Regions from separate parts of the Nonomuraea sp. NPDC049480 genome, predicted to be linked through region 2. Evidence: riboswitches for the same ligand, from Rfam matches in the RefSeq annotation. Region 2 holds a riboswitch; each other region holds the start of a gene.
What was found. A riboswitch is a leader RNA that binds a small molecule or an ion and turns the genes downstream of it on or off. The one in region 2 is predicted to bind cobalamin.
Positions count from the first base shown of each region.

Region 1: it holds a riboswitch for cobalamin, as region 2 does, so the genes downstream of both, ACIBX3_RS42600 (CbtB-domain containing protein) here and ACIBX3_RS55065 (ribonucleoside-diphosphate reductase subunit alpha) in region 2, are expected to answer to the same signal.
Region 3: it holds a riboswitch for cobalamin, as region 2 does, so the genes downstream of both, cobN (cobaltochelatase subunit CobN) here and ACIBX3_RS55065 (ribonucleoside-diphosphate reductase subunit alpha) in region 2, are expected to answer to the same signal.

Region 1 is NZ_JBITMD010000020.1:154,958-165,052, forward strand. It holds gene ACIBX3_RS42585 (magnesium chelatase subunit D family protein) at 1-195, opposite strand, end outside; gene ACIBX3_RS42590 (histidine phosphatase family protein) at 192-944, opposite strand; gene ACIBX3_RS42595 (CbtA family protein) at 899-1,627, opposite strand; gene ACIBX3_RS42600 (CbtB-domain containing protein) at 1,637-1,825, opposite strand; adenosylcobalamin (AdoCbl) riboswitch at 1,827-1,973, opposite strand; gene ACIBX3_RS42605 (BlaI/MecI/CopY family transcriptional regulator) at 2,081-2,437, shown strand; gene ACIBX3_RS42610 (M56 family metallopeptidase) at 2,434-3,339, shown strand; gene ACIBX3_RS42615 (helix-turn-helix domain-containing protein) at 3,400-3,894, shown strand; gene ACIBX3_RS42620 (hypothetical protein) at 3,898-4,317, shown strand; gene ACIBX3_RS42625 (DUF2516 family protein) at 4,438-4,809, shown strand; gene ACIBX3_RS42630 (alanyl-tRNA editing protein) at 4,835-5,569, shown strand; gene ACIBX3_RS42635 (TetR/AcrR family transcriptional regulator C-terminal domain-containing protein) at 5,654-6,559, opposite strand; gene ACIBX3_RS42640 (FAD-dependent monooxygenase) at 6,665-7,750, shown strand; gene ACIBX3_RS42645 (DUF2207 domain-containing protein) at 7,778-9,382, shown strand; gene ACIBX3_RS42650 (asparaginase) at 9,379-10,095, opposite strand, start outside.
Region 2 is NZ_JBITMD010000038.1:29,481-39,575, forward strand. It holds gene ACIBX3_RS55040 (N-acetylmuramoyl-L-alanine amidase) at 53-2,416, opposite strand; gene ACIBX3_RS55045 (hypothetical protein) at 2,629-2,904, shown strand; gene glmS (glutamine--fructose-6-phosphate transaminase (isomerizing)) at 2,921-4,741, shown strand; gene ACIBX3_RS55055 (SAM-dependent methyltransferase) at 4,802-5,581, shown strand; gene ACIBX3_RS55060 (tripartite tricarboxylate transporter substrate-binding protein) at 5,699-6,634, shown strand; cobalamin riboswitch at 6,639-6,834, shown strand; gene ACIBX3_RS55065 (ribonucleoside-diphosphate reductase subunit alpha) at 6,923-9,115, shown strand; gene ACIBX3_RS55070 (ribonucleotide-diphosphate reductase subunit beta) at 9,273-10,095, shown strand, end outside.
Region 3 is NZ_JBITMD010000020.1:141,645-151,739, reverse strand. It holds gene ACIBX3_RS42575 (cobyrinate a,c-diamide synthase) at 1-587, shown strand, start outside; gene cobN (cobaltochelatase subunit CobN) at 542-4,198, opposite strand; cobalamin riboswitch at 4,233-4,421, opposite strand; gene ACIBX3_RS42565 (precorrin-3B synthase) at 4,450-5,772, shown strand; gene ACIBX3_RS42560 (precorrin-8X methylmutase) at 5,769-6,389, shown strand; gene ACIBX3_RS42555 (precorrin-2 C(20)-methyltransferase) at 6,395-7,876, shown strand; gene ACIBX3_RS42550 (cobalt-precorrin-6A reductase) at 7,867-8,598, opposite strand; gene cobM (precorrin-4 C(11)-methyltransferase) at 8,636-9,379, opposite strand; gene cbiE (precorrin-6y C5,15-methyltransferase (decarboxylating) subunit CbiE) at 9,376-10,095, opposite strand, start outside.

The sequences.
Region 1 (10,095 bases), on a different contig from region 2:
GGCGAACCGGCACCCGGGCACGACCGTCACGGCGGGGAGCTGGGCGGCCAGCGCACGCACGATGGTGGACTTGGCGGTGCCCTTCTCACCGCGTACGAGTACGCCGCCCACCCGCGGCGAGACCGCGTTGAGCACCAGGGCCAGCTTGAGGTCGCCGAGCCCGACGACCGCGCTGAACGGATACGTGACGATCAAAACAGGACCTTCCGGTTGACGTGGGCGACCCGCCAGCCGTCGCGCGTGGCGGTCAGCTCGGTCACGGACAGCGGCGCGAGATCGAAACGGGCGGTACGGGACGGTTCCAGGCCCAGGGCATGGCCGAGCGCCGCCCGGATGACGCCAACATCGCAGACCACGACCGCCTTGGGGCCGCCGCGTCCCGGAGCACGCTGGGGCGCGACACCCACCGCCTCGTCCTGGGCGCACACCGAGTCGAGCCAGCTCGCCACCCTCGCCGCCAGGTCGGCCAGGCTCTCGCCGCCGTGTGGCGCCGCGTGCGGGTCGGCCAGCCACCGAGCCAGCGCGTCCGGCTCCTCCCGGGCGACCTGCTCGTACGGCAGCCCGCGCCACCGTCCGCAGTCCGCCTCCGCGAGGGCCGGAACCACGCCCGCCACCAGGCCTGCGGCCGCGGCGGTCTGCCGCGCGGCGGCCGCAGGCGCGACCCACGCCACCGCGCCGGCACCGGCCACGCTGTCACCGGCCACGCTGTCACCGGCCACGCTGTCACCGGCCACCGCGACATCGGCCACCCCGGCGCCGGCCGCCCAGGAACCGGTCGGCGGCGCGAGGACAGCGGCGGCTCTGGCCAGGCTCGCCGCGTCGGCGTCCTCGTCACCGGCGGGAAAGCAGGCAGCACGCATCGCCGCCGTGGTCGCATGCCGGACGAACAGCACCCCGCTCAACTCATCGGGGCGGAACGGCGCGCCGCCCGTTCGCTCGCCCATCCGAACAACACGCCGAGCGCCGTCCAGAAGACCAGCTGCGTGCCGAGCGAGGCGAGCCTGAACTCCCACAGGAGCGTGGCGGGAAACCCGTCGGGCACCTCGTCGACCGCCGGGAGCAGCCACCACGCCGCCGCCACCGGCACGAGGAAGGCTGCGACGGCCGCGCTCCACCTGGCCCAGGGCCCTGCCGTGACGTGCCGGGCGGTGGCCACGGCGATCGCCGTCGCGGCCAGGCCGACGGCGATCATCACGACGTACAGGAGGGTCCGGTCGTTGATGGTGTCGGGGTCGCCGACGGCGGGCGGGTTGGCTGGATATTTCAGGAACGGTATGAGGATGACCGCTGCGAAGGCCGTCCCCGCTGCGGCGAGCGCCAGCCCACCCTCCGACCGGGGGCCGACCCGCCCGCGCAGGGCCGCGTACACCAGGGCGAAGACCCCGCCCACGGCGAGCCCGTACAGGCCGGTGGCGAGGAAGAGCCCGGCCCGCTGCACCGGCCGGGAGACGAGCGCCTCTTCGCCGTGCTCGTGAGCCTCCCCGCCGAGGGCGTGATCCGCGCCGGCGTTTTCCAGCGCGATCGCGCTCTCCACCCGCGGTTCCCCGAAGGCGAAGGCGAAGGCGCCCGCGATCAGGCCGGCCAGAAGGCCCAGGAGCAGGCCCCTGACCAGCAGGGTGCGTATCACAAAGCGCGCCTAGTGGCAGGGCACGCCGAGCAGGTGGCGCCCGTCGTGCATGAGCTCATGCAGGTAGGCGCCTGTCTGCGAGATGGCTCCGTTGTCCATCAGCACCAAGTAGGCGATCAGCAGCAGCACCGGCACGGCGAGCAGCCACAACCGCAGGCGGAAAAGGGGAATCGTGGTCGGAGTGGACAGGCCACTCATACAGCCTCCTCTGGGATGACGCGTCCCGGCAACGAGGTCACGGCCGGCCAAGCGACCTGGCTCCCGGGATCAACGTCCCGGATACAGTGGCGCGTCCGCACCGGCATCTCACCGGATTTCCCTTGGACAACCGTGAAATCTTCCGGAATGTATCCCTTCCTCCTGTTAGCGTCAATGACGTGACCCCGGCGGCGAGCCTGTGATATCGAGCACCCGGATATCAGCTCGACGCTTTGTAGAGCTACCCTGAAGGACGTGAAGGGTCTTGGCGAGCTTGAGCGCAGCATCATGGACATTCTCTGGGCGGAGAGCGGTGCGCTGACCGCCCGCGAGGTCGGAAGGCTCATCGCCGACCGCGACCTCGCCCCGACCACGGTGATGACCGTCCTCGATCGCCTCACCCGCAAGGGATTCCTGCAGCGGACCCGCGACGGCCGCGCGTGGAGATATGAGCCGGCGGAAAGCCGCGACGCGTACATCGCCGAGCTTATGCTTGAAGCCTTGGATCTGACGGGCGACCGGTCGGCCGCCCTCACCCGCTTCGCCCAGGCCGTGTCGGGCCCGGAGGCGGAGATTCTGCGCAGAGCCCTCACGGAGCTGGAGGAAGAGTGATCACGGCAGTGGCGCTGGCAGCGCTCGCCACGGCGTGCGCGGTTGGCTCCTGGCGTTTCACGACGGCCCGGTGGACCTCGCGCGCGCCCCGGCTGGCCATCATTCTCTGGCAGTCCCTGGGCGTGGCCTGGGGGCTGGCGACGACGGGCGCGATGCTGGCGTACGCGGTCCAGCCGTACGACATGGGCGTGCTGATGGGGCTGATCGCGTTCGCGCGCGGTGAGACGCCGCTCGCCCGCTGGGACGCCCTGCACGTGCTGGCCATGATCGCGGGCATCACCGCGCTCGCCGTGCTGATCGTGGTGCTGCTCACCGCCGGCGTGCAGGCGCTGCGGGCTCGGCGGCGGCACCGCATGCTGCTCGCGCTGATCGCCCACGACGACCCCGCCATGCCGGGGGTGCGGGTGCTCGACCACCCGAGCGCGGCCGCGTACTGCGTGCCGGGTCTGCGCTCGCAGGTCGTCGTCAGCGAGGGCGCGCGGAAGTTGCTGTCGCAGGACGAGCTGGCGGCGGTGCTGGCGCACGAGGTCGCGCACGTACGCGAGCGGCATGATCTGGTCCTGCTGCCGTTCGCGGCGCTGCGCCGGGCACTTCCCTGGTCGAAGGTCGTGGCCGACGCACAGGCGCAGGTGGAGCTGCTGATCGAGATGGCGGCCGACGACCGCGCCCGCCGCTACTGCTCGCCGCGGCGGCTGGCCACGGCGCTGCTCAGGTTCGGCACGGCCGGGGCCATGCCGACTCCCCACGGCATGCTGGGCGTGCACGCCCACAACGTCATGGCCCGGGTGGATCGCCTGGTCAAGCCGGGTCCTGAGCTGGCCGCGTCCGTGCGTTACGGATATATCGCGCTCTCTGTGATGTTGGTCACCGCTGCGACGTTCCTCTGGATTATCCAGGTCTAATGCTTGCTGCAGTTAACCACCGCGTTTGCAATTGCAAGCAGCGGGAGGCAGACTATGGGTATGGCACTACCCAAAGTCGGTTCGATCGGCGAGTACATCCGTGAGCAGCGGCAGCAGGCGAAGATCTCGCTGCGCCAGCTCGCCGCGGCTGCCGGGGTCTCCAACCCCTACCTCAGCCAGATCGAACGCGGGCTGCGCAAGCCGAGCGCGGAGATCCTCAACCAGATCGCCAAGGGTCTGCGCATCTCCTCGCAGGCGCTCTACGTGCAGGCGGGTCTCATCGATGACCGCGAACCGCCCAGCGACGTGATCAGTGCGATCAGGGCCGACACGGATCTCACCGAGCGGCAACGCCAGGTGTTGATCGACATTTATGAGTCGTTCCGCAAGGAGAAGCGCGCCGAGGACGAGCAGACCTCCCAGAACGCCCGCCCTCAGCACGACTCCGAACCGGACGACGAACAGCCGCTGCCCGAGGAGTTTCTCGCCGCTCTTGAGCCCTTCGCGGCGACCCCAAGCAACGGCAACGTCACCCAGGAAACCAAGGAAGGTTAACCCATGACGCTCGCCACCGAGGTCAAGAAGCTCACCGAGTCCAAGCCGTTCTACGCGGTCGCAGGCGCCGGCGACTACGCCGTCGAGAAGCTGCGCGAGCTGCCCGAGCAGCTGCGCAAGCTCCAGTCCCGCCGCTTCGAGCTCACCAGGGAGCTGCCCGAGCGCACCCGCGCCGCCGCCGACAAGGCCGAGGGCTTCGCCAGGGAGTTCCCCGAGAAGGCCCGCGAGTACGCCGACCAGCTGACCCACAAGGCCACCGAGGTCTACGAGGACTTCGCCTCGCGCGGCCGCAAGGTCGTCAGCCAGGCCACCGGCGAGGCCGCGCTGGAGCTTGAGGAAGTGTCGGAGGCCGCCGAGCCGCCCGTCGCCGAGCCCGTCAAGAAGACCACGCGCACGACCCGCACCCCCAAGGCCAAGGCCTGAGGTCGAACGGGAAGGCCCGTCTCCTGTGGAGGCGGGCCTTTTCGCTTCGGGTTGCCCGGTTGCCGGTCGCTCCTATTAGGCTGGGGACCGATTCATTGCGCGTTGGGCGGAGCTGACAACATGAGCATGATCAACGGCGTCTTCAACCTTCTCTTCATGGTGCTCGCCGCCGTCATCTTCGGCATGTCGATCTACGCTTTCGTGCACGCGGTGCGCGTGCCGGGCAACGCCTTCATCTCGGCGGGCAAGCTGAAGAAGAATCTCTGGCTGCTCATCACGGGCCTGGCGACGCTGTTCTCCGGTGCGGGCGCGTGGATGTACTTCGATGCCTTCCTGATCGCCCTGGCCATGGGCAACCCCCAGTTCATCGGCATCGGCCTCGGCCTGTTCTCGATCCTGGCCGTCATCGCCGCCACCGTCTACATCGTCGACGTCAAGCCCGCCGTCAAGGGCATGGGCCGGGGCAACAGCGGCCCGTACGGCCCCTGGTGATCGCCGGAGCATCTAGGCTGCGGACATGACCTACGACCTCCACGGACGCACCCAACGGCTGGAACTGTCGGACCAGGGCCTCCGCGACTTCGAGGCCGTCGTGCTGGACGCGACGCCCGAAGGGATCGTGCTCAGCAAGTCCGCCTTCTACCCCGGGGGCGGCGGCCAGCCGGCGGACCACGGAGTGCTGATCTGGCAGGGCGTGGAGACCCGCATCGTCGGGGTGCGCAAGGGCGACGACCTCTCCCTCATCCCGGCGGAAGGCGACCCGATCCCGCCGGTGGGCACCGTGGTCGAGGGCGCGGTCGCCGACGCGCGTCGCTCGGCCCTCATGCGTACGCACTCCGGCCTCCACGTGCTGTGCGGAGTGGTGTTCAGGGACTACGGCTGCCTGGTCACCGGCGGCAACATGGACGAGCTCAGCGCGCGGATGGACTTCAACCTGCCCGAGGTGCCCCCGGGGTTCAAGGAGGCGGTCGAGGAGGCCTGCAACGCCGAGATCGTCGCCGACCGGCGCATCGACGTGAAGGTGCTGCCCCGCTCCGAGGCCTTCGCCATCCCCGACATCATCCGCACCGCCACCAACCTGGTGCCGGAGACCGTCCAGGACGTGCGCATCGTCGACATCGTCGGCCTGGACACGCAGGCGGACGGCGGCACCCACGTGGCCTCCACCAAGCAGATCGGCCACATCAAGGTGGCCAAGATCGAGAGCAAGGGCCGCGGCTTCCGCCGCCTGCGGATCCAGATCTCCGACTAGTGCGACGCCTGCCGGCCGTCCTCCAGAGCTGACGCAGCCGATCCGGGAGGCGGCCGACGCCATCACGCTCAAGACGTATCCCACCTAGTCGATCAGCCCGGCGAGCCCGTCGAGCAGCGGGCGCAGCCCGAACTCGAAGAGCCGGTCGAGGTCGAGATCGAACTCGCCCAAGTCCTCCAGGAACTCGGCGAAGGCGGGGTAGCGTCCCGACTGGCTGATCGCCCGCATGCGGTCCTCCTGCGCGCTCATCCACTCCTCGTCGGTGAGCCCCGTGGCCGCGCGGGCCCGCCGCTCCAACTCGAGGTTGGCGGCGATGCCCTGGACGTAGCTGTAGACCAGGATCTGCAGGTGCATCTTGGTCGTGGCGTCGAGGCGGGTGCCCGCGAGCGCCGCCATGGCCCACTCCGTGTGCTTGATCAGGCCGGCCGAGGGCAGCGGCCTCATCAGCGAGGTGACCCCGGCCAGCCACGGGTGCCTGCGGTAGGCGGCCCACTGCAGGCGCGCGGTCGTCTCCAGCGCGGCCCGCCACCCTGGCGGCGGGTCCGCGGGGAGCGGGAAGTCCTCGATCGCCGTGTCGACCATCAGCAGGATGAGGTCGTCCTTGCTGCCGATATGGCGGTAGAGGGACATGGTGGCCATCCCGAGCCGCTCGGCGAGGCCGCGCATGGTCACCTCGGAGAGCCCTTCGGCGTCGGCGATCTCGATGGCCGCCCGCACGATGCGCTCCCTCGTCACGGCATATCCGGATATTTCCGGACGTCGCGCCGCCTTTCCGCGTGGCTCCGCCACCACCGTCCCGACCCGGGGCTCCGCGACCACGACCCCCTCCTGCGCCAGGACCGTGAGCGCCTTGGCCGCGGTGGCCAGGGCGACGTCCCAGTCCCTGGCGAGCTGTCTGGTGGACGGCACCCGGTCGCCGGGCCGCAGCCTGCCGTCGGCGATGCGCCGTTTGATGTCGCCCGCGATGCGCGCGTAGGGCGGGGTGCTCACATGGACCTCCTGTACTAGTACAGATTGACTCAGCATACCGTTGCTACCTGCTGTATGTACGGCGTACATTCAGTTCTGCGTACAACGTCAACGAAGGAGCAACTCATGAAGGTTCTCGTCTCCGGCGCCAGCGTCGGTGGTCCGGTCCTGGCCTACTGGCTGGGACGGCACGGGTACGAGGTGACGGTCGTCGAGCGGGCCCCGGCTCCCCGCAAGGGCGGCCAGGCCATCGACATCAGGGGCGCCGCGCTGACAGTGGCCGACCGGATGGGCGTCCTGGAGCGGGTCAGGGCCCTGCGGACGACCATGCGGGGCATGTCCATGGTGGACGGCGACGGCAATGAGATCATGCGCAGCACCGAGGAGACGCTCAGCGGCGGCCGCTTCGACAGCCCGGACGTCGAGATCATGCGCGACGACCTGAACGCGATCCTCATCGGCGCGACCGACGCCGACTACCGCTACGGGGACTCGATCGCCACGCTCGCCCAGGATGCCGACGGTGTGGACGTGTCGTTCGAGAGCGGCGGGCAGGACCGCTACGACTACGTGATCGGCGCCGACGGCCTGCACTCCAACGTGCGGAGCCTGGCCTTCGGCCCGGAGGAGCGCTTCCTGCGGCATCTCGGCATGTACGTGTCCATCTTCACCGCCGACAACTTCCTCGGTCTGGACCACTGGCAGACCTGGCACTACGAGGACGGCGTGGGCGGCGCCGTCTTCGGCGACAGGGACCCGGCCGTGATGCGGGTCAACCTGGGCTTCTCCGCCGGTCCCATCGCTTACGACCACCGTGACGTCGAGCAGCAGAAGGGCCTCATCCAGGAGCACTGCGCGGGCATGCGCTGGGAGGGCCCCAGGTTGCTGGAGGCCATGTGGAAGGCCGACGACTTCTACTTCGACACCATGGCCCAGGTGACGATGGAGCGCTGGTCGACCGGCCGGGTGACGCTGGTCGGCGACGCGGGCTACTGCGCCTCGCCGCTGTCCGGGCAGGGGACGAGCCTGGCCATGGTGGGGGCTTATGTGCTGGCGGAGGAGCTCGGCGCGGACCCCGCCACGGCGTTCGACCGGTACGAGGAGCGCATGCGCCCGTTCGTGGCCAAGAACCAGGCGCTCGCGCTCGAGAACCCCGGTCAGGGCGCCGCACCGGAGAGCGTGCAAGCGGCCGCGAACAGCATCACCCTCTAGGGGGACGAACCGATACGATTTCCCGCCATGGGTATCAGACGCACGATGGCCGCCATGGCGGCCACCGCTCTGGCGTTGATCGCCACCCCCGCCGTGGCAGCAGGGGCGGGGATCACGGACGACGTGACGCTGACCCTCCGCAAGGACGGCACCCTGCACGTGGTCGAGAAGATCAGCGGGGCGTCGGGCGGTCTCAAGCGGACGTTCATGACCCGGACGCGGTACGACGACAGCTACGACCGCGTCTACCAGATCTCGAACGTCAAGGGCGGCACTCTCGACGGCGACGTGCTCACCGTGACGGGCCAGACCGTCGAGTACGACGTCAAGGGCACGGTGACGACCTCGGGCGGCGTCGAAGAGCTGCGCTGGTTCGCGGTCAACGGCTGGAACCAGCAGGTCGCCAAGGCCACCGTCAAGGTGGACGGCCCCGGCCAGGTGCAGAACCTGTCCTGCTTCGCCGGAGAGCTGACCTCGGCCATCGGCTGCACGGCGGCCTCCATGGACCACTCCGCCACCCAGGCCGACTTCGAGCAGGAGAACATCGCGCCCGGCCAGGCCCTGACCGTCGTGGTCGGATACCCGAAGGGCTCCAGCGGCGGCGCCCCCATCCTGGAGAAGCGCTTCTCGCTGGCGGCCGCGTTCACCCTCGACACCGTCACCGGCGGCGCGCTGGCGGGCCTGCTGGTGCTGCTGCTCGGCGGCGTCGGCCTGCTCTACTGGACACGCGGCCGGGACGCCAGGATCGCGGACCACGAGAAGGGCGCCGTCGATCCCGTCCAGAACGGTCACTTCACCCCGCCCGACGGGGTGCGTCCCGGACAGATCGGCACGCTCGTGGACGAGCAGGCCGACGTGGTCGACGTGACCGCCACGATCGTGGACCTCGCGGTGCGCGGCTACCTGCGCATCGACGAGCAGCCCCGCCAGACGTACGACGCGCCCGACTGGATGCTGGTCAGGCTGCCGAACGCGCCCGTCAACACGCTCCTGGCGTACGAGCGCGCGCTCTACGACGCCATCTTCGACGGCCGGGACGCGGTGCTGCTGTCGCAGCTGTCCGGCTCGTTCGCGGCCCACCTGGGCAAGGTCCGCGACGCTCTGTACACCGACGTGGTCAAGCAGGGCTGGTTCGCCCGCCGCCCGGACACCGAACGCACCAGGTGGACCACGATCGGCGTGGTGCTGATCGGCGTGGGCCTGCTGGCCACGGTGGCGCTGGCGTGGTTCACGACGTACGGGCTGCTCGGCCTGGCGGTGATCATCGCGGGCGGCGCGCTGGCCGTCGGCGGGCAGTACATGCCGGCCAAGACCGCCAAGGGCTCGGCGGCGCTGGCGCACACGCTGGGCTTCCGCCAATACCTGTTCTCCGGCGAGCTGGGCAACATCCCCGAGCAGCACCGAGTGGAGCTGTTCTCCCGCTACCTCCCCTACGCCGTGATCTTCGACGGGGTGGAGCACTGGTCACGCGTGGTCGCCTCGGTGACCGGCAACGGCAACCAGACCGACAACCTCTACTGGTACCACGGGCCCGCGGAGTGGGACCTGTCCAAGTTCGCCGGCTCGATGCGCACGTTCACCACGACGACCTCGGGCGCCATCTCCGCGACCCGCCAGTTCCGGACTCTCTAGGAGCGGATCCGCACCTCGCCGACCGGGCGGCCGCCGCCGTGGATCGGCGGGGCGGCCAGCTCGGCCAGCTCAGGGGCGTCCAGCCCGAGCGAGCGCAGCGCCGCCACCGTGACCGGCACGCGGGCGCGCTGCGAGCCGTCCTCGATCTTCACGGTGCCCGCGCGCCCGTCCTCGAACGCGAACGCGTCGAACGCCTCCGCCCCCACCTTCAGCATGAGCCCGGGCAGCGCCCGCATGAGCTTGGCCTCGGGGCGGTCGGTGCCCGACGTCCACTCGGGGTAGGTGCGCATGGCATCGAAGATCTTGCGTTCGTACGAGTCGGGCGACGACATCGGAAACGCCCGGAACGCCTTCGTCACGCCCACCATCGACACGAAGAACAGCGGCGCCCCGCACCCGTCCACGCCGGAGGCCGCCACCCGCTCCCCGGTCAGCTCCTCGACCGTCTCCCTGATCGCGCGCTGCAGCGGATGCATGGGCTGCAGGTACGTCTCCAGCGGCCAGTCGTTGAGCACACACGTGGCCAGCATGGCCGCGTGTTTGCCGGAGCAGTTCATGAAGACCCGGCCGCGCTCGGTCGCCGCACGGTCGAACGGGTAGTCCTCGGGGCAGAGCAGCGCCGACTCGTCGAGCCCCGCCCCCGCCAGAATCTTCCTGACCCCGTCCACGTGGAACGGCTCACCCGAGTGCGAGGCGCAGGCCAGCGCGAGCAG
Region 2 (10,095 bases):
CATATCGTCTCCGCGGAGTGTCCGTGCGCACTCAGCGGCTCGCAGGGCGAATTCAACCGATCACGCGCACGTCCTTCGCCATGACGAACATCACCCGGTGGCCCAGCTGGATCTGGTGGTAGCGGGTCTTCCCCGTGGTGGTGACGTGCTTGGACGGGCTGAACGCGTCCGCCGCGTAGTAGGAGCCGGTGATCGTGTCGCCCACCGTGTACGTCTGCCCCGGGCCGATCTTGTACTGGAGCGGCGTCAGCGGCTGGTACGTCGCCCGCGTGTAGGCGGACTTCTCGGGATACGCCCGGCCGTACACCTTGGTGCCGGGTCTCAAGGGTGTGACCAGGGGCCCCTCGGCGGGGACGGCGGTGGGCTCGGAGGCCGGATTGTGGAACCACGCCTTCTGCCCCAGGTACCAGATCGCCGTCCAGTCCCCCTGCCGCGCCGCGACGGCGAAGCGCTGGCCCGTCGAGGCGCGCGCGGCGTGGTCGTACACGCTGTACGAGCTGGGCTTGTTCCCGTGCTTGCCCACGTCCGTGACCAGCGGGGCGCTCTCGCTCGGCGCCGTGTGCAGCCAGACCGTGGCGGCGCCGTGCGGCGAGCACCGCTTGCCGGCCCTGGTGGTCTCACAGCCGGTGAAGCGGGGCCGGTTGGCGTGGTACGACGGGCGGATCATGACGGAGTCCCCGTCCTTCACCCCCCTCAGCGGCCTCTTCATCAGGTCGAAGTAGTGGGCCCAGTCCCAGTACGGGCCGGGGTCCTCGTGCATGCCGGGGACGGTTTTCGGGGTGGTGCCCGGCACGTTGTCGTGGCCGAGGATGTGGGCGCGGTTGAGCGGGATGCCGTGTTCGTCGGCCAGATACCTGACGAGCTTGGCCGAGGCCCGGTACATCGCCTCCGTGTACCACGTCCCGCCCTTGGCCAGGTAGCCCTCGTGCTCGATGCCGATCGACCGGGTGTTGACGTCCCAGTTGCCCGCGTGCCAGGCGATGTCCTTCGTCGCCACGTGCTGGGCGACATGTCCGTCCCGGGAGCGGATCGTGTAGTGCCAGCTCACGTACTTCGGGTTGCGGATCATGGAGGGGATGCCCTGGTACGTGCCCTCGGTGTCGTGGATGACGATGTAGTCGACGTCCCGGGGCCGGATCATGCGGTCGTGATTGCCGTAGTCCTTGTTCTTCTTCTTGCCGAAGCGCTGGTAGGCGGCGGGCATCCATTCGCAGGCCAGGGAGGAGGGACACTCCGCCTGCCCGGCGCCCTGCACCGGCGGCCCGGCGGGCTCGGCATATCCGCCCTGCGAGAGCGGCTCCTTCGCCGAGGCCGGGTCACCGTCCGCGCTCTCCTCGCCGACGTCCGGCCCGTCCCCGGCGCCCGGCTCCTCTCCCATCCCCGACTGGTCCCCGATGCCCGGCTCTTCTCCCAACCCGATCTGGTCCCCAGTGCCGGGCCCTTCTCCCATCCCGATCTGGTTCCCGGTGCGCGGCTCCGCGCCGTCGAGGTGGCTCCCGCCGTCGTCGGAGCCCTCGGTGGCGCCGGGGTCGCCGCCGGTGCCGGGCTCTCCACCGGTGGGGGACCACATGCCGGCATTCGCCGGCGCATCAAGGCCGGGCAGGGCGCCACCGTCCGCCGGCGTGTAGGCGGGAGGTCGCGTGCCGCCGTCGGCCGGCGCGTCGGCGGGAGGTCGCGTGCCGTCGTCCGCCTGCTCGGCGCCGTCTCCTGGGAACCCCGCGGGCCCTGAGGACTTGTTCTCCGCGTCGGTGTGCGGAGGCCGCAGGTCCGGAACGGGGTCGAGCCGTACCAGATGCCCGTCGTCGGTCGTCCGCTCCATCCCCTCCCTCATCACCGCGAACACCTCGTCCGCGAACTGCCGCGCCGCGACCGGATCGTCCGCCCCCGAGTAGCGGGCGACCGCGTCGTACCAGTCGGCGGGGTCGGTGCTGGGACGGCCCTGGTAGGAGGAGAGCAGTGCGGCGCCGGCGCGGATGTTCGCGGCCGGATCGTCGCGCAGCCGGGCGGGCTCGACCCCGGCCAGCCGCCCGGCCTCGGGCAGCGTCGCAGGCGGCGAAGCCGCACGCAGGGCCCCGGCCGGGGGAGCGGCGGGCCGGCGCGGCATGGGACGGGCGTCGTCCCCCCGGGCGTCTCCCAGTGCGTCCCCGATCGCCGAGGCGGCCACGGGGATCGTGTCCACCAGGTGCATCGGCCCGTACCCGCCGGCGGTGCTCGGCCACCCCCCGTGCGCGTCCCATCGGGAACCCAGATAGGCGACCCCGAGCAGCACGCTCACCGGCACCCCGAACTCACGCGCGGCGGCGGCGAAATCGTCCTGCCGTCCCGAGGCGAGCGGCGTGGAGGCCCTCGACGCGAGATCCTCCCCAGGCGCGGTGAGCGCGCCGGCGGTCAAAATGGCGGCGAGCCAGAGGCGCATGACATCTCCCCGTAGAACGTCACGATGCGACTACTCAACGTAACGATTCCCAGAAAGGGATGTGTCAGACGGGTCAGATGAGACTCGTGAGGTTCGCGGCGGGACGTTTCAGGCGGGGCATGGGCCGCGCGGGCATCCTCTGGAGTTAAACCCTGCCCGATATCGGGCAGGATGTTGGCGTGTCTCGTTCCAGATGCGTAGTGTCCTCCTCTGTGTCCACGGCACGGCATCCTTACGAAGATCTCATCGCCCACCTCACCAGGACGAGCCCCCTCGGTCCCGGAGAGGCCGCCCGCGTGGTCGCCGACGTGCTGTCGTACTTCTCCGAGTCCACCGAGGAGTTCGTGCGGCGCCGCCACGGCGAGCTGAAGACGCGCGGGCGCACCAACGACGAGATCTTCCCCAGGATCGCCGCCGAGTTACGCGGCCGGCGGGTGGCCGCGCCGGAGCTGTCACTCCGACAGCTCCGCAGGATTGTCTACGGATAAAGCGGAGGAGACCTCGATGTGCGGAATCGTGGCCTACGTAGGCCCCAAGGACGCCGCGCCCATCCTGCTGGAGGGCATGGCGCGGCTTGAGTACCGAGGCTACGACTCGGCCGGGATCGTGGTGTCCAACAAAGGACTGAAGGTCCGCAAGTGCAAGGGCCGGGTGGCCGACCTGGCCAAGGTCGTGCCGGCCAGGTTCAAGGGCGGCCTCGGCATCGGGCACACCCGGTGGGCCACGCACGGCGTGCCGAGCGACGAGAACGCCCACCCGCACCTGTCGTCCGACCAGCGCATCGCGGTCGTGCACAACGGCATCATCGAGAACGCCGGCGAGCTGCGCGCCAAGCTGGTCGCCGACGGCGTCGAGTTCGCCTCCGAGACCGACACCGAGGTGCTCGCCCACCTGATCGCCAACGCGGTCGACGAGAACGACTCCCTCGAGGAGGCGGTCAGGAAGACGCTCAAGAGCATCGTCGGCACGTACGGCATCGCCGTCATCGACGCCGAGCGGCCCGGCGAGGTGGTCGTGGCGCGCAACGGCAGCCCGATCGTGCTCGGCATCGGCGAGAAGGAGATGTTCGCCGCGTCCGACGTGGCCGCCCTGGTCCGTTACACGCGCCAGGTCGTGCACCTGGAGGACGGCGAGCTGGCCGTGCTCAAGGCCGACGGCTTCCACACCTTCGCCAGCGACGCGCGCGAGACGGCCAAGGAGCCGCTGACCGTCGACTGGGACGCCGGCCACTACGACACCGGCGGTTACGAGCACTACCTGCTCAAGGAGATCTCCGAGCAGCCCGAGACGATCACCCGCACCATGAGCGGCCGCCTCGACGAGCGTTTCCACGTGGCGCACCTCGGCGGCCTGAACATGGACGCCCGCGAGACGCGGGGCTTCCGCCGCGTCAAGATCATCGGCTGCGGTTCCGCGTACTACTCGGGGCAGATCGGCGCGCAGCTCATCGAGGAGCTGGCGCGCATCCCGGCCGACGCCGAGCCGGCCAGCGAGTTCCGCTACCGCAACCCGGTCGTCGACCCCGACACGCTCTACGTCGCGATCAGCCAGTCGGGGGAGACGTACGACACGCTCGCCGCCGTACAGGAGCTCAAGCGCAAGGGCGGCCGGGTCATCGGCATCGTCAACGCCGTGGGCAGCGCCATCGCCCGCGAGGTCGACGGCGGCATCTATCTGCACGCGGGGCCCGAGGTCTCGGTGGCCTCGACCAAGGCGTTCAGCTCGACCGCGGTGGCGTTCGCGCTGCTGGCGCTGCACCTGGGCCGGGTGCGTGACCTGTCGCCGGCCGACGGGCGGCGCATCGTGGAGGGTCTGCGCCGGCTGCCCGGGCAGATCGAGGACATCCTCACCCAGAGCGACAAGATCGCCGAGCTGGCGCAGAAGTACGCCACGCACGCGAGCATGATGTTCGTCGGCCGGGTGCGCGGCTACCCGGTGGCCAGGGAGGGCGCGCAGAAGCTCAAGGAGATCTCGTACGTGCACGCCGAGGCTTACCCGGCCAGCGAGCTCAAGCACGGCCCGCTCGCCCTGATCGGCCCCGACATGCCGACGGTCGCGGTCGTCCCCGACGACGAGCTGCTCGACAAGAACCTCACCACGCTCGGCGAGATCCGCGCCCGCGGGGGCCGGGTGCTCATGGTGGGCCACCGCGAGCCGGAGGCCAAGCTGGCCGACGACGTCATCGTGATCCCCAAGAACGAGATCGAGCTCGACCCCATCCTGCTCACGATCCCGCTCCAGTTGCTCGCATACCACGCGGCGGTCGCGCTCGGCCGCGACGTGGACAAGCCGCGTAATCTCGCCAAGAGCGTTACGGTCGAGTAATTGACGTCAATTCAGCCTCAAACCTCGTTATCCGGCTGAAGACGACATAAATTCAATACTGTGCGGCAGTTCGACCAACAACGGCCCAATCTCGCACGCATGTACGACTACATGCTCGGCGGGAAGGACAACTTCGCGGTCGACCGCCAGGCCATCGAGCAGCTCGCGGAGCTGATCCCGGAGGCGGTCCCGCTGGCCCGCGCCAACCGGGCCTTCCTTCAGCGCGCCGTGCGCTACGTGGCCGCCGCGGGCGTTCGCCAGTTCCTCGACTTGGGCAGCGGGCTGCCGACCCAGGGCAGCGCGCACGAGGTCGCTCCCGTTGCCCGGGTCGTCTATGTCGATCACGACCCCGTCGTGGCCGCGCACTCCAGGGCCCTGCTCGGTGATCCGAGCAGGGCGGCCTTCGTCGAGGCCGATTTCCTCGACGCCGACGACGTGCTGGCCAAGGCCGGAATGTTCCTCGACCTGGACAAGCCGGTCGGGGTGCTGCTGGTGTCGATCCTGCACTTCGTGCCCGACTCGGCGCGGCCGCAGGAGGCGGTGGCCCGGCTGCGCGAGCGGGTGGCGCCGGGCAGCCACTTGGTGATCAGCCACGCCACCACGATGGGCCGCCTGGACGACGACGAGCGCGCCCGGGGCGCCAACCGCGGCACGTCCACGTCCGCCGCGGGAGCCGACCGCACGCCTGCCGAGATCCGCGCCTTTTTCGGAGACTTCGCGCTGGACCCGCCGGGGCTCGTACAGGCTGTCGACTGGCGGCCTGACCGGCCCAAATTGGTGGGGGACTGGTCGCTGCCGTCGTCGCTTATGGCGGGCGTGGCAAAAAAACAGGCCATTTGATCAAATAAAGCGCGATATTTCGGGCGCGAGGCTTGGCGTGACGCGCATGTGTATCTCTCTGTAATGCGTAAATAACTTAGGGTAAGGGGGAACTCGCGAAGCTCGGGGGAGAGGCACATGCGCCGTCGGCGGTTCTTCGCATGGGGGCTCGGCGCGGCCGTGTGCGCGGCCGGCTGTGGAGTGGAGCACGTCACCGGCCTGCGCGCGGCGTTCTCGATCAACCCGGGCGGGCGCCGCTGGAGCAAGGTCGGGCAGGCGTTCGTCAGCGCGGCCCGCGCGGCCGGATACGAGACCGCCGCCGGCACGAAGATCACCGTGACCGGCCTGCCCGCCCTGGCCGCCGCCGAGCTGAACAACGGCCAGACGCTCCTCGACGTCACCACCCCGCTGTCCAGGCTCGCCGGCGAGGTCGAGGTCGTCGTCGTGCCCGCGAACTCCCGCTTCAAGGACTTCGACGCGTTCGGCGCCCACCTGCTCGCCCGGCCAGGGCAGACACTGCTGGCCGGCGGGCCGCAGGGGGAGCCCGCCCACCTGCTGTTCGGCCTGATCGCCAAGGGGCTCGGCGCCGACACCAGGCAGGTCGACTACACCGGCTACCCCAGCAGCCAGGAGGCCGTGGTGGCACTGCTGTCCGGCAAGGCCGCGGCCGCCGCCGGGCCGTTCGCCGACTGGCGCGAGAGCATCGCCGGCGGCCGGGTGCGGGCGCTGGCGGTGTCCGCGGCCGGCCGGGTCCCCGGCCTCGACGCGCCGACGCTGCTGGAGTCCGGCGTGCGCGTCGACTTCGCCGACTGGTCGGGCGCCTTCGGCCCCGACGACATGCCGGACGAAAGCCGTGAGTCGGCCGTCCGCATGTGCGAGGCCGTGACCGGCTCTCCCGGCTGGCAGGCTGCCTGCCGGGCGGCCGGGTGGGTCTCGATCCCGCTCGGCGGCGACGACTTCGTGCTGTGGCTCGCCTCCGAGGCCGAGCGCACGCGTGCCGTGCTGCGGGACCTCGGGCTGGTCGACGCGACCAAGGCCACAACATGCGGGACTGGTTGCGGGAACGGCCACTAGATGTAGGATCCTGATCGTCGCTGGTTCGCCTCCTGGAGGCGGAGCAAAAGGGAACCCGGTGCGATTCCGGGGCTGCCCCGCAGCGGTGAGCGGGAACGACCGCCGTCATGAGCACTGGAGCGATCTGGGAAGCGACGGCCAGTAGGAGCCATTGAGCACGCCCGCGAGCCCGAAGACCTGCCAGCGGCGTGACTGTCCATGGCCTCGAGGGAGGGCCGGGGGAGCGCCGCGGCTTGCCGCCTGCTCTCGCGTGCCCTCGCCAGGCAAGAGCTCGCGAGGAGAGAGCACGTGACGCAGGTCGTTGAGGAGGCGCAGGCCGGGGCCGCAGGAAGGTCGCAGGCCGACCGCCGGCTGGCCATCGAGGAGGCCGCCGCCCGGGTGATCGCCGATCCCGCCAACTCCCGGATCGCCGCCCGGCTCCTGGCCGAGGAGATCGCCGACGAGGCGGCCGGCCACGGGGTGCGGTCGTTCTCCGAGTCGATCGCCGCCACCCACGCGGCCGGGCTGATCCAGGACGGGCTGGCCGCGTTCGTCGCCGCGCACGCCGCCGAGCTGGACGCGCTGGTGTCGGAAGCGGCCGACGGCCGGTTCGAGTACTTCGGCCTGCGCACCGTCTACGATCGCTACCTGCTGCGCCACCCCGAGACGCGGGCGGTGCTGGAGCGGCCGCAGCACTTCTTCCTGCGGGTGGCCTGCGGCCTGTCGGAGACGGTGGCCGAGGCCGCCGAGCTGTACGCGCTGATGTCCACGCTGTCGTACCTGCCCAGCTCGCCCACGCTGTTCAACGCGGGCGCGCGCCGGCCGCAGCTGTCGTCGTGCTTCCTGCTCGACTCGCCGCGCGACGAGCTGGAGGCGATCTACGACCGGTACGGCCAGGTCGCCCGGCTGTCCAAGTACGCCGGCGGCATCGGCATCTCCTGGACCCGGGTGCGCTCGCGCGGCTCCCTGATCCGCGGCACGAACGGCCACTCCAACGGCATCGTCCCGTGGCTGCGCACGCTCGACTCCTCGGTCGCGGCGGTCAACCAGGGCGGGCGGCGCAAGGGCGCGGCCTGCGTCTACCTGGAGACGTGGCACGCCGACATCGAGGAGTTCCTGGAGCTGCGTGACAACACCGGCGAGGACGCCCGCCGCACCCACAACCTCAACCTGGCCAACTGGGTGCCCGACGAGTTCATGCGCCGGGTGGAGGCCGACGAGGTCTGGTCGCTGTTCGACCCGCAGGAGGTGCCCGACCTCACGGACCTGTACGGGGACGCCTTCACGGCGGCGTACCGGGCCTATGAGGCCGATAAGCGATATGTCCGGCAGATCCCCGCGCGGACCCTGTACGGCCGCATGATGCGCACCCTCGCCCAGACCGGCAACGGCTGGATGACGTTCAAGGACGCCGCCAACCGCACCTCCAACCAGACCGCCCGCCCCGAGAACGTCATCCACCTGTCCAACCTGTGCACCGAGATCCTCGAGGTCACCAGCGACGCCGAGACGGCCGTGTGCAACCTCGGCTCGGTCAATCTGGCTGCTCACCTGGCCGGCGGGGACCCAGGTGAGGGCATGGACTGGGAGCGGCTGCGCCGCACCGTGCGCACGGCCGTGCGCTTCCTCGACCGCACCATCGACCTGGGCTTCTACCCGACGCCCGAGGCCGAGGCGGCCAACAAGCGGTGGCGGCCGATCGGGCTCGGCGTGATGGGACTGGCCGACGTGTTCTTCACGCTGCGGCTCCCGTTCGACTCGCCGCGGGCTCTCGCGCTGTCCACGCGGATCGCCGAGGAGATCGCGCTGGCCGCGTACGACACCTCGGCCGACCTGGCCGCCGAGAGCGGCCGGCACCCGTCGTACGCCGACACCCGCGCGGCCGGCGGCGTGCTGCATCCCGACCACTACGCGGGCAGCACGCCGTCCTGGGACGCGGTGCGGGCGAAGATCGCCGTCACCGGCCTGCGCAACTCGCTCATGATCGCCATCGCGCCGACCGCCACGATCGCCTCCATCGCCGGCTGCTACGAGTGCATCGAGCCGCAGGTGTCCAACGTGTTCAAGCGCGAGACCCTGTCCGGCGAGTTCCTGCAGGTCAACCGCTACCTGGTGGCCGACCTGCAGGAGCGCGGGCTGTGGACGCAGCGCATGCGCGACGACATCAAGCGGGCCGACGGCTCGGTCCAGCCGATCCCCGGCATTCCCGACGATCTCAAGGTCCTCTACCGGACGGCGTGGGAGCTGCCGCAGAAGGTGCTGATCGACCTGGCGGCGGCGCGGCAGCCGTACATCGACCAGTCGCAGTCGCTCAACCTCTTCATGGCCAGCCCGTCGATCGGCAAGCTGTCCTCGATGTACGCCTACGCGTGGAAGAAGGGCCTGAAGACCACCTATTACCTGCGCTCACGCCCCGCCACCCGCATCGCCCAGACCACGGTCCAGGCGGAGGCGGTCGCCTGCTCCCTCGAGAACCCGGAATCCTGCGAAGCCTGCCAGTGACCGCTTCACCGAAGAACGCGGCCCACGACGCGCTCGTAACGGCGCGCACCCCGTGAGCCTTCACGACCGGCCATGACAGACCCCCGCCCCGTGCGGCGCGTGCGGTGACCTCGGCCGGCCGTAAACGAAGAATGTTTTTGATCTTTGAGGAGAAGCGTTGCTGCTCGACCCCGGAATGGACCTGACTCTCCGCCCGATGCGTTATCCGGACTTCTACGAGCGTTACCGCGCCGCCATCCGGAACACGTGGACGGTCGAGGAGGTGGACCTGCACACCGACCTCGCCGACCTGGCCAAGATGACCGCGCAGGAGCGGCATCTGATCAACCGGCTGGTCGCGTTCTTCGCCACCGGCGACTCCATCGTCGCCAACAACCTCGTGCTCAACCTCTACCAGCACGTCAACGCCCCGGAAGCGCGCCTCTACCTGAGCAGGCAGCTGTTCGAGGAGGCCGTGCACGTGCAGTTCTACCTGACTCTGCTCGACACCTATCTCCCCGATCCCGACGAGCGGGTGAAGGCCTTCGCCGCCATCGAGCACATCCCCTCGATCAGGAACAAGGCGGAATTCTGCTTCAAGTGGATCGACGCGATCAACGGGCTGGAGCGGCTGGAGACGGCGGACCAGCGCCGCCGGTTCCTGCTCAACCTCATCTGCTTCGCCGCCTGCATCGAGGGCCTGTTCTTCTACGGCGCCTTCGCGTACGTGTACTGGTTCCGCTCCCGGGGCCTGCTCGGCGGGCTGGCCACCGGGACGAACTGGGTGTTCAGGGACGAGTCCATGCACATGGAGTTCGCCTTCAGCGTCGTGGACACGGTGCGGGCCGAGGAGCCGTCGTTGTTCGACGACGAGCTGGGCAAGCAGGTGACCGGCATGCTGGAGGAGGCCGTGGCCGCCGAGCTGGCCTTCGCCGAGGACCTGTGCGGCGACGGCATGCCCGGAATGGGCGCGGACCAGATGCGCCGGTATCTTGAGTACG
Region 3 (10,095 bases), on a different contig from region 2:
TCGTGGCGGTGGCGGGCGGGGCGGCGTTCACGTTCGGGTACGCCGAGCACGTCGAGCTGCTGCGGGCCGCGGGCGCGGACGTCGCGACCTTCGACCCGCTGCGCGACGAGAGGCTGCCGGACGGGACCGCCGCGCTGGTGATCGGGGGCGGCTTTCCCGAGGTGTACGCCGCCGAGCTGGCCGCCAACGAGCCGCTGCGCGACCAGGTGGCGTCCTTCGGCGGGCCGATCGCCGCCGAGTGCGCCGGGCTGCTCTACCTGTGCGAGGAGTTGGACGGACGGCGCATGTGCGGGCGGGTGCCGGGCCGGGCGCGGATGACCGGCAGGCTCACGCTCGGCTACCGGGAGGCCGTCGCCCTCGGGGACTCGCCGCTGACCAGGGCGGGCGAGCGTTTCCACGGGCACGAATTCCACCGCACCGCCGTCGCGTACGGGGGTGAGCCGCTGTTCCGCTGGCAGGACGGCGGCACGGACGGGTACGGCGACCCCCTCGTCACCGCGTCCTACCTGCACCTCCACTGGGCCGGGGCGCCGGCCCTCGCTCACCGGCTGGTCTCGTCCTCCAGGTCGCCCTCGGTCTTGAGATAGGCCTCCTGAAGGCCGCGCAGGATCTCCGGGTCCGGGTGCTCCCACATGCCGCGCTCGGCGGCCTCCAGGAGGCGTTCGGCGATGCCGTGCAGCGCCCACGGGTTCGACCGGGCCATGAACTCCTGGTTCTCGGGGTCGAGCACGTACGTCTCGGCGAGCTTGTCGTACATCCAGTCCGCCACCACACCCGTCGTGGCGTCGTAGCCGAAGAGGTAGTCCACGGTCGCGGCCAGCTCGAAGGCGCCTTTGTACCCGTGCCGCCGCATCGCCGCCAGCCATCGCGGGTTGACCACTCTGGCGCGGAAGATGCGTGACGTCTCCTCCGAAAGGGTGCGGGTGCGGACCGCGTCGGGGCGGGTGCTGTCGCCGACGTACGCGGCCGGGCTCCTGCCGGTGAGCGCGCGGACGGTGGCGATCATGCCGCCGTGGTACTGGAAATAGTCGTCCGAGTCGGCGATGTCGTGCTCGCGGGTGTCGATGTTCTTGGCCGCCACGGCGATCCTGCGGTAGGCGTCCTCCATCTGCGGGCGCGCGGCCACGCCCTCGAGGTCGCGGCCGTAGGCGAAGCCGCCCCACACGGCGTACACCTCGGCCAGGTCGGCGTCGTCGCGCCAGTTGCGGCTGTCGATCAGCGGCAGCAGGCCGGCCCCGTACGCGCCCGGGGCCGATCCGAAGATCCGCATCGTCGCCCGGCGCTCGTCGCCGCCGGTCGCGGCCACGTGGGCGCGTACGTAGTTGTCCTCGTGCGGCTCGTCCAGCCCGGCGGCCAGCCGTACGGCGTCGTCCAGCATGGCCACCACGTGCGGGAACGCGTCGCGGAAAAAACCGCTGATGCGGACCGTCACGTCGATCCGCGGGCGGCCCAGCTCCGCGAGCGGGATCGGCTCCAGGTTCGTGACCCGGCGTGACGCCTCGTCCCATACGGGGCGGATGCCCAGCAGGGCCAGCACCTCGGCCACGTCGTCGCCCGCCGTGCGCATCGCGCTCGTGCCCCAGACGGACAAACCAGCCGAACGCGGCCAGTCGCCGGTGTCGGCGCGGTAGCGCTCCAGCAGCGAATCCGCCATCGCCTGGCCCGTCTCCCAGGCCAGGCGGCTGGGCACCGCCCGGGGGTCGACCGAGTAGAAGTTGCGGCCGGTCGGCAGGACGTTGATCAGGCCGCGCAGCGGCGATCCGCTCGGCCCGGCCGGCACGTACCCGCCGTTCAGGGCATGGAGGACGTTATCCAGTTCGTCGGTGGTACGGGCCAGGCGCGGGACGACTTCGGCGGCGGCGAAGGCGAGAATCCGCGTCACGAGCTCCACCCGCTCGGCGGCGCCGCCTTCCGCAAGCCCGGCCGCGCCGTCCGGAGCCTCATCCGCGTCGGGGTGCGCCCCGACGGTGCGGGCGACCTCCGCCGCCGCCTCCACCGCCCATCCCCGCGCCTCCATCCCCTCCACCAGAGCGCGGGCGGTCGCCTCGGCCCGGTCCACGACCGCGACCCCGGCCGTCCCGTCCTCGGCCAGCCCGAGGGCCTCGCGCAGGCCGGGGAGGGATTCGCGGCCTGCCCACATCTGCCTGGCCCGCAGCATCGCCAGCACCAGATCCACCCGGACCGAACCGGCAGGCGCCTGCCCGAGCACGTGCAGGCCGTCGCGGATCTGCGCGTCCTTGACCTCGCACAGCCACCCGTCCACGTGCAGCAGGAAATCGTCGAACTCGGTGTCGTGCGGCCGATCCGCCAGCCCCAGATCGTGATCGAGCCGCGCCGCCTGGATCAGCGTCCAGATCTGCGCCCGGATCGCGGGCAGCTTGGCCGGGTCCATGGCGGCGATCGAGGCGTGCTCGTCCAGGAGCTGCTCCAGCCGGGCGATGTCCCCGTACGTCTCCGCCCGCGCCATCGGCGGCACCATGTGGTCCACCAGCACCGCGTGCGCCCGCCGCTTGGCCTGCGTGCCCTCGCCCGGGTCGTTCACCAGGAACGGGTAGATCAGCGGCAGGTCGCCGATGGCCGCGTCGGTGCCGCACGAGGCGGACATGCCCGCCGACTTGCCCGGCAGCCACTCCAGGTTGCCGTGCTTGCCCACATGCACCATCGCGTGCGCGCCGGAGCCCGCGAATTCGGCCGACAGCCAGCGGTAGGCGGCCAGGTAGTGGTGGCTGGGCGGCAGGTCGGGGTCGTGGTAGATCGCGATCGGGTTGTCGCCGAAGCCGCGCGGCGGCTGCACCATCACCACCACATTCCCGGCCCGCAGCGCGGCCAGGACGATGTCGCCGTCGTGGACGAACAGCTCGCCCGGGGGCGGTCCCCAGTGCCGCTCGATCTCGGCTCGGAGGTCGTCGGGGAGGGTTCGGTACCAGCGTTCGTACGAGGTGGCGGAGATGCGTACCGGATTGCCCGCCAGATGCTCCTCGGTCAGCCAGTCCTGGTCCTGGCCGCCCGCGGCGATCAGCGCGTGGATGAGCGCGTCACCGTCCTGCTCGGCCACGCCGGGAAAGCCTTCGCCCAGGTCGTAGCCCGACTCGGCGAGCCGGGCCAGCAGGCGTACGGTGCTGGCCGGGGTGTCCAGGCCGACCGCGTTGCCCACCCGGGAGTGCTTGGTCGGGTACGCCGACAACATCACGACCAGCCGCCGCTCGGCAGGCGGAGTGTGCCTGAGCAGGCCGTGCCGCACCGCGATGCCCGCCACCCGGGCAGCCCGCTCGGCGTCGGCGACGTAGACGGTCAGCCCGTCCCGATCGATCTCCTTGAACGAGAACGGGACGGTGATGATGCGCCCGTCGAACTCGGGGATGGCCACCTGCGAGGCGGCGTCCAGGGGTGAGAGGCCGTCGTCGTTCTCGTTCCACGCCTGCCGGCTGGTGGTCAGGCAGAGCCCCTGCAGGATCGGCACGTCGAGCGCGGCCAGCGCGCCCACGTCCCACGCCTCGTCGTCGCCGCCCGCGCCCGCGGTGGCCGGACGCGAGCCGCCCGCCGCGAGCACGGTCACCACCAGCGCGTCGGCGGCCCGCAGCGTGTCGAGCAGCTCGGGGTCGGCGGTCCGTAAGGAGGAGCAGAAGACCGGCAGCGCCTGACCGCCCGCCTCCTCGACGGCGGCGCAGAGCGTCTCGACGAACGCGGTGTTGCCCGCCATGTGATGCGCCCGGTAGTACAGCACGCCGATCACGGGTCCCCGCCGCGACCTCGCCTCGCGCTCCAGCAGCCCCCAGGAGGGCGTGGGCGCGGGCGGCGCGAATCCACGCCCGGTCAGCAGGACGGTGTCCGACAGGAAGGCGTGCAGCTCGGCCAGGTTGGCGGGCCCGCCGTGCGCGAGGTACGCGTGCGCGTCGGCGCAGACGCCGCCGCTCACCGTGGACAGCTCCATCAGCTCGGCGTCCGGCGCCTGCTCGCCGCCCAGCACCACGACGGGACGAGGCCCGGCCAGCAGCGCGTCGAGCCCTTCCGCCCAGGCGCGGCGGCCGCCGAGCAGGCGCACCACCACCAGGTCGGCGCCCTCCAGCAGGCCGGGCAGGTCATCGGGGTCCAGCCTGGCCGGGTTGCCGAGGTGGTAGGCCGCACGGCTGGCGCGGGCGCTCAGCAGGTCGGTGTCGGAGGTCGAGAGCAGCAGGACGGTACGGGTGTCCCCAGACACGGCGCAATCCTCCCTCGGGGTCCTCGCCCCGGTCGCGGGTGTTGCGACGGCAGGAGTCTCCTGGCTCCCGGATCGCCGCTCACCCCGGCCTTCCCGCCCGTCGCCGGGCAGTGGCCTGCGGTGGGGTTCGCTCCCCGGTCACAGTGGCGGGACCGCGCCGGATTCGCACCGGCTTCCTCCCTTTGCCATCGTCTACCGAGGAGCCTACGACAGAAGAGACCCCCGCCAGAACTGGCGTTAGCATCCTCTTCGTGTCCATAGCCGACATAGAAGCCGACATATCCGGAACCGCCGGGCGTGCGCGCCCCGACGCCTGCCCCGGCGCGCTCCAGGTGCACGAGGCCGCCGACGGGCCTCTCGCCCGCGTCCGCCTGCCCGGCGGCGCGATCTCCGCCGGGCAGCTCCGCGAGCTGGCGTCCTGCGCTGTGGACCTGGGCTCAGGCGTGATCGAGCTGACGTCTCGGGCGAACGTCCAGGTGCGGGGACTGCGATCGCCGGCCGCCTTCGCCGAGCGGATCGCGGCCGCGGGACTGCTGCCGTCGGCGGCGCACGAGCGCGTACGCAACATCGTCGCCTCGCCACTCGGCGGCCGCATCGGGCTCCTGGGCACGCAGCCCCTGGTGGAGGCCCTGGACCTGGCTTTGTGCGCGCGGCCCCGGCTGGCTGAGCTGCCGGGGCGGTTCCTGTTCGCGGTGGACGACGGGACGGGGGACACGCGGGCTCTCGGGGCCGACGTCACGTTCATGCCTGGGGCCACGGGCGGCCGGCTGCTGCTCGCGGGCTGCGACGCCGGCCTGACGGTGCCGGTGGGATCAGCGGTCCAGCACCTGATCGCCGCCGCCGAGGTCTTCCTCGACGAGCGGGAACGCGGGCTCTCCGACCGCGACCGGGCGGCGTGGCGGATCGCGGACCTGGAGGACGGCGGGGCCCGGATCGCCGAACGCCTCCGCGCCACCGGCACCGTGTCCCGCCCGCAGGCGGATGCGGACCCGAACCCCCGGCCCGCCGCATCGGCACGACCGCCTCAGGACGGCGGGCCGGGGGCGTTCGAGCGGCACGCGGGACGCATCGCGCAACAGGACGGCCGCGTGGCGCTGGAGGCCGTGGTGCCGCTCGGGCGCCTTTCCCCCGCCCAGGCGCACGCCATCGCCGACGCGGCGACGTCCGCCGACCAGGCGGCCGCGCCCACGTCCGGCGTCGAGGCGGGCGACTCGACCGGCGCGGCCTCCACGGGCGACGGCGTGCCCATCCGGTTCACCCCGTGGCGGACCGTCGTGCTGCTGGACCTGGCACCCACGGCAGCGGACCGGGCGGCACAGGCGCTGGAGACGGCCGGGCTGGCGACCGACCCCGGATCGCCCTGGGCCGGGGTGAGCGCGTGCACCGGCCGTCCCGGATGCGCGAAATCGCTGGCCGACGTGCAGGAGGACGCAAGGCGCTGGGTGGCGGCTCTGGACGGCCCGCCCCCGGCACCCGTGCACTGGGCCGGTTGCGAGCGGCGGTGCGGGCTCCCGCGTGGCCGGGTCGTCCAGATGGTGGCCACCGCCACCGGATACGAGGAAAGGCATCAGTGACCGACTACATCCGCGACGGCGCCGAGATCTACCGGCGCTCGTTCGCGACCATCCGCGCTGAGACCGATCTCACCGGGATGCCCCCGGACGTGGCCCAGGTCGCGGTACGGATGATCCACGCCTGCGGCATGACCGACCTCGTCACCGACCTCGCCTGGTCGCCCCAGGTCGTGTCCGCGGCCCGCGCGGCGATGCGTGGCGGCGCGCCCATCCTGTGCGACGCCATGATGGTCGCATCCGGCGTGACCAGACGGAGGCTGCCGGCAGCCAATGACGTCGTGTGCACGTTACAAGATCCACGAGTGCCTGAGCTGGCCGAACGCCTCGGGACCACGCGCAGCGCCGCCGCCCTGGAGTTGTGGCGCGACCGCCTGGACGGCGCGGTGGTGGCCATGGGCAACGCGCCGACCGCGCTGTTCCGGCTGCTGGAACTGGTCGCCGAGGGCGCGGGCCGGCCGGCGGCGGTGCTCGGCGTGCCGGTCGGCTTCATCGGCGCGTCCGAGTCCAAGCGAGCCCTGGCGGACAGCGACCTGGAATACCTGGTGGTGCACGGGCGCCGCGGCGGCAGTGCGATGACGGCGGCGGCGGTCAACGCCATCGCGAACGAAACGGAGTGACGGCGATGACGGGACGGCTGTACGGGGTCGGACTGGGCCCGGGCGATCCGGAGCTGGTCACGGTCAAGACGGCCCGGCTGATCGGCGAGGCGGACGTGATCGCGTACCACGCCGCCAGGCACGGCCGCAGCATCGCCCGCTCGATCGCCCTGCCGTACATGCGGGAAGGCCAGATCGAGGAGCTCCTGCTCTACCCGCTGACCACGGAGACCACCGACCACCCCGGCGGGTACCAGGGCGCGCTCGACGACTTCTACGCCGACTGCGCGGAACGCCTGGCCGCGCACCTGGACGCGGGCCGGACCGTGGTCGTGCTGAGCGAGGGCGACCCGCTGTTCTACGGCTCCTACATGCACATGCACAAGCGGCTCGCCCACCGCTACCCGACCGAGGTGGTGCCCGGCGTGACCTCGGTCAGCGCCGCCTCCGCCGTGCTGGGACGGCCGCTGGTGGAGCGGGACGAGGTGCTGACCGTGCTGCCGGGCACTCTGCCCGCCGAGGCGCTGGCCGAGCGGCTGCGCGGTACCGACTCGGCAGCGGTGCTGAAGCTGGGCAGGACGTTCGAGAAGGTCCGCGACGCCCTGGCGGAGGCCGGGCGGCTGGACGACGCCTGGTACGTCGAGCGCGCCACCATGGGCGCCGAGCGTGTCGCGCCGCTCAAGGACGTGGACCCCGACGGCGTCCCGTACTTCTCGCTGGCCCTGCTCGCCAGCCCGGCCGAGCGGACCTTCGTCGCCGAGCCGCCGGCGACGGAGGGGCGGGGCGAGGTGGCCGTGGTGGGGCTGGGCCCGGCGGGTCGGCCGTGGCTCACGCCGGAGGCGCAGGAGGCGCTGGCGGCGGCGACCGACCTGGTCGGGTACGGCCCGTACGTGGACCGGGTGGCGCCGAACCCGCGACAGCGCCGCCACCGCACCGACAACCGGGTCGAGGCCGAGCGCGCCAGGCACGCGCTTGAGCTGGCCAGGGGCGGCGCGCGGGTGGCCGTGGTGTCGTCGGGCGATCCGGGCGTGTTCGCGATGGCCAGCGCGGTGCTGGAGGAGGCGGCGGCCGGGTTCCCCGACGTGCCGGTGCGGATCGTGCCCGGGCTGACCGCGGCCCAGGCGGTGGCGAGCAGGGCGGGTGCGCCGCTCGGCCACGACTACTGCGTGCTGTCGCTGTCCGACCTGCTCAAGCCGTGGGAGGTGGTGGCCGATCGGCTGGCCGCCGCGGCGCGGGCGGATCTGGTGCTGGCGCTGTACAACCCGGCCTCGCGCAGCCGTACGTGGCAGCTCGGCGCGGCCCGGGACGTGCTGCTCGAACACCGCGACCCCGGCACACCCGTGGTGATCGGACGCGACGTGGGCGGGGCCGAGGAGAGCGTCACCGTCACGACGCTCGGCGAGCTGGACACCTCGCAGGTGGACATGCGCTGCCTGCTGATCGTCGGGTCGTCGACGACGAAGGTGACGGATCGCGGCGTCGTCTACACGCCGCGCCGCTATTCCTGAGCCCAGGCGGCCGCGGCCGCCACGGTGTCCACCAGCCGGACGCCGGGCGGCAGCGGCGGCCGGTTCACCATGATCACCGGTAGGCCGAGCTCGCGGGCGGCGACGAGCTTGGCGGCGGTCAGCCGGCCGCCGCTGTCCTTGGTGACCAGCACGTCCAGACGGTGCTCGCGGATGAGGGCCAGCTCGCCGTCGACGGTGTAGGGACCGCGGTCGAGCAGCACGTGGACGTCGTCCGGGACCGGCGGCTCCGGCGGATCGACCGACCTGGCCAGCAGCCACACGCCGGGCAGCCCCGTGAAGACCGGCAGGCTCCGCCGCCCGGTGGTGAGGAACACCCGCATCGGGGCGCGCAACCGGGCCGCGGCCTCGTGCAGGGACGCGACCCGCTGCCAGGAGTCTCCCGGCCCCTCCTGCCAGCCCGGCCGGCGCAGGACCAGCAGCGGCACGCCCGACCTCGCCGCCGCCTCGGCCGCCGACGCGGTCATCCGCGCCGCGAAGGGGTGGGTGGCGTCCACCATGGCGTCGATCTTCTCGCCGGCCAGGAAAGCCTCCAGCCCGGCCGCCCCTCCGAACCCACCCTGCCGCACCTCGCCCACCGGCAGGCGCGGCTTGCTCACCCGCCCGGCCAGCGACGACACGACGTGGACGCCGGGATCGGCGATCAGCTCGGCGGCCAGCGCCCGCGCCTCGGCCGTGCCACCCAGGATCAGGACCCGCTTCACGCCATGATCCCGCGCGTTCCCGGGCTCAGGACCCGCCTCATGCCCGTGCCCTCTCCGAGCTGTAGAGATGGCTGTCGGGGAACTGCGACGCCGACAACACCCGCCCGACGACGATCACGGCCGTCCGCCGGATCCCCGCCTCTCGGACCTTCCCGGCGATGTCCGCCAGCGTGCCGCGCAGGACGACCTCGTCGGCCCGGCTCGCCCGCGCCACCACCGCGACCGGGCAGTCGGACCCGTACGCGGGCAGCAGCTCCGCCACCACCGCGTCGATCCGCTGCACGGCCAGGTGCAGCACCATCGTGGCCCGGCTCGCGCCCAGCGTGGCCAGGTCCTCGCCCTCGGGCATCGGCGTGGCCCGTGCCGACGTGCGGGTCAGGATGACCGTCTGGCCGACGCCGGGCACGGTCAGCTCCCTGCTCAGCGCGGCCGCCGCCGCCGCGAACGCCGGCACCCCCGGCACCACCTCGTACGGCACCCCGAGCGCGTCCAGCCTGCGCATCTGCTCGGCCACCGCGCTGAACACCGACGGGTCCCCGGAATGCAGGCGCGCCACGTCCAGCCCGGCGCGGTGCGCGGTGAGCAGCTCCGCCACGATCTCGTCCAGCGTCAGGTTCGCCGTGTCCACCAGCCTGGCCCCCGCCGGGCAGGACTCCAGCAGCTCACGGGGCACCAGCGAGCCCGCGTACAGGCACACCGGCGACGACTCCAGCCGCCGCAGCCCGCGCAGCGTGATCAGGTCCGCGGCGCCGGGGCCCGCCCCGATGAAGTACACGGTCACGGCACGTCCTCCCTGGTGATCGACCACACGGTCACGGGCATCGCGGCCCGCCAGCCGGTGAACCCGCCGACGGGCGAGGCCCGCTGCACGGCCAGGCGCACCAGATCGCCGCCGAGCTTGGCGTACCAAGCGGCGAGCACGGCCTCCGACTCCACGGTGACGGCGTTCACCACGAGTCTGCCGCCCGGCCGCAGCGCCGCCCAGCAGGTCTCCAGCATCCCGGGCACGGTGGCGCCGCCGCCGACGAACACCGCGTCCGGCGCGGCCAGCCCCGCCAGCGCCTCGGGCGCCCTGCCCTCCACGACCCGCAACGACGGCACCCCGAGCCGGTCGGCGTTGCGGCGGACGGCGGCGGCCCGGTCCGCCCGGCTCTCGACCGCCACGGCGGCGTTCGAGGGGTGGCTGCGCATCCACTCGATGGCGATGCTGCCCGCGCCCGCGCCGACGTCCCACAGCAGCTCCCCGGGCAGCGGCGCCAGCCGCGACAGGCTGACGGCCCTGACCTCCCGCTTGGTGAGCTGCCCGTCGTGCTCGAACGCCGCGTCCGGCAGCCCGGGAACGCGGGCGAGCGGCTCGGCGCCGTGACCGGCGACGCACTCGAGGGCGATCACGTTCAGAGCGGACGGCACGGTGCCCGCCTCGGACGACGAGATCCCGGCCCACGCCTCGGCCGTTCCTCCCCGGATCGACTCCGATGCCGCGCCGAGATCCGACAG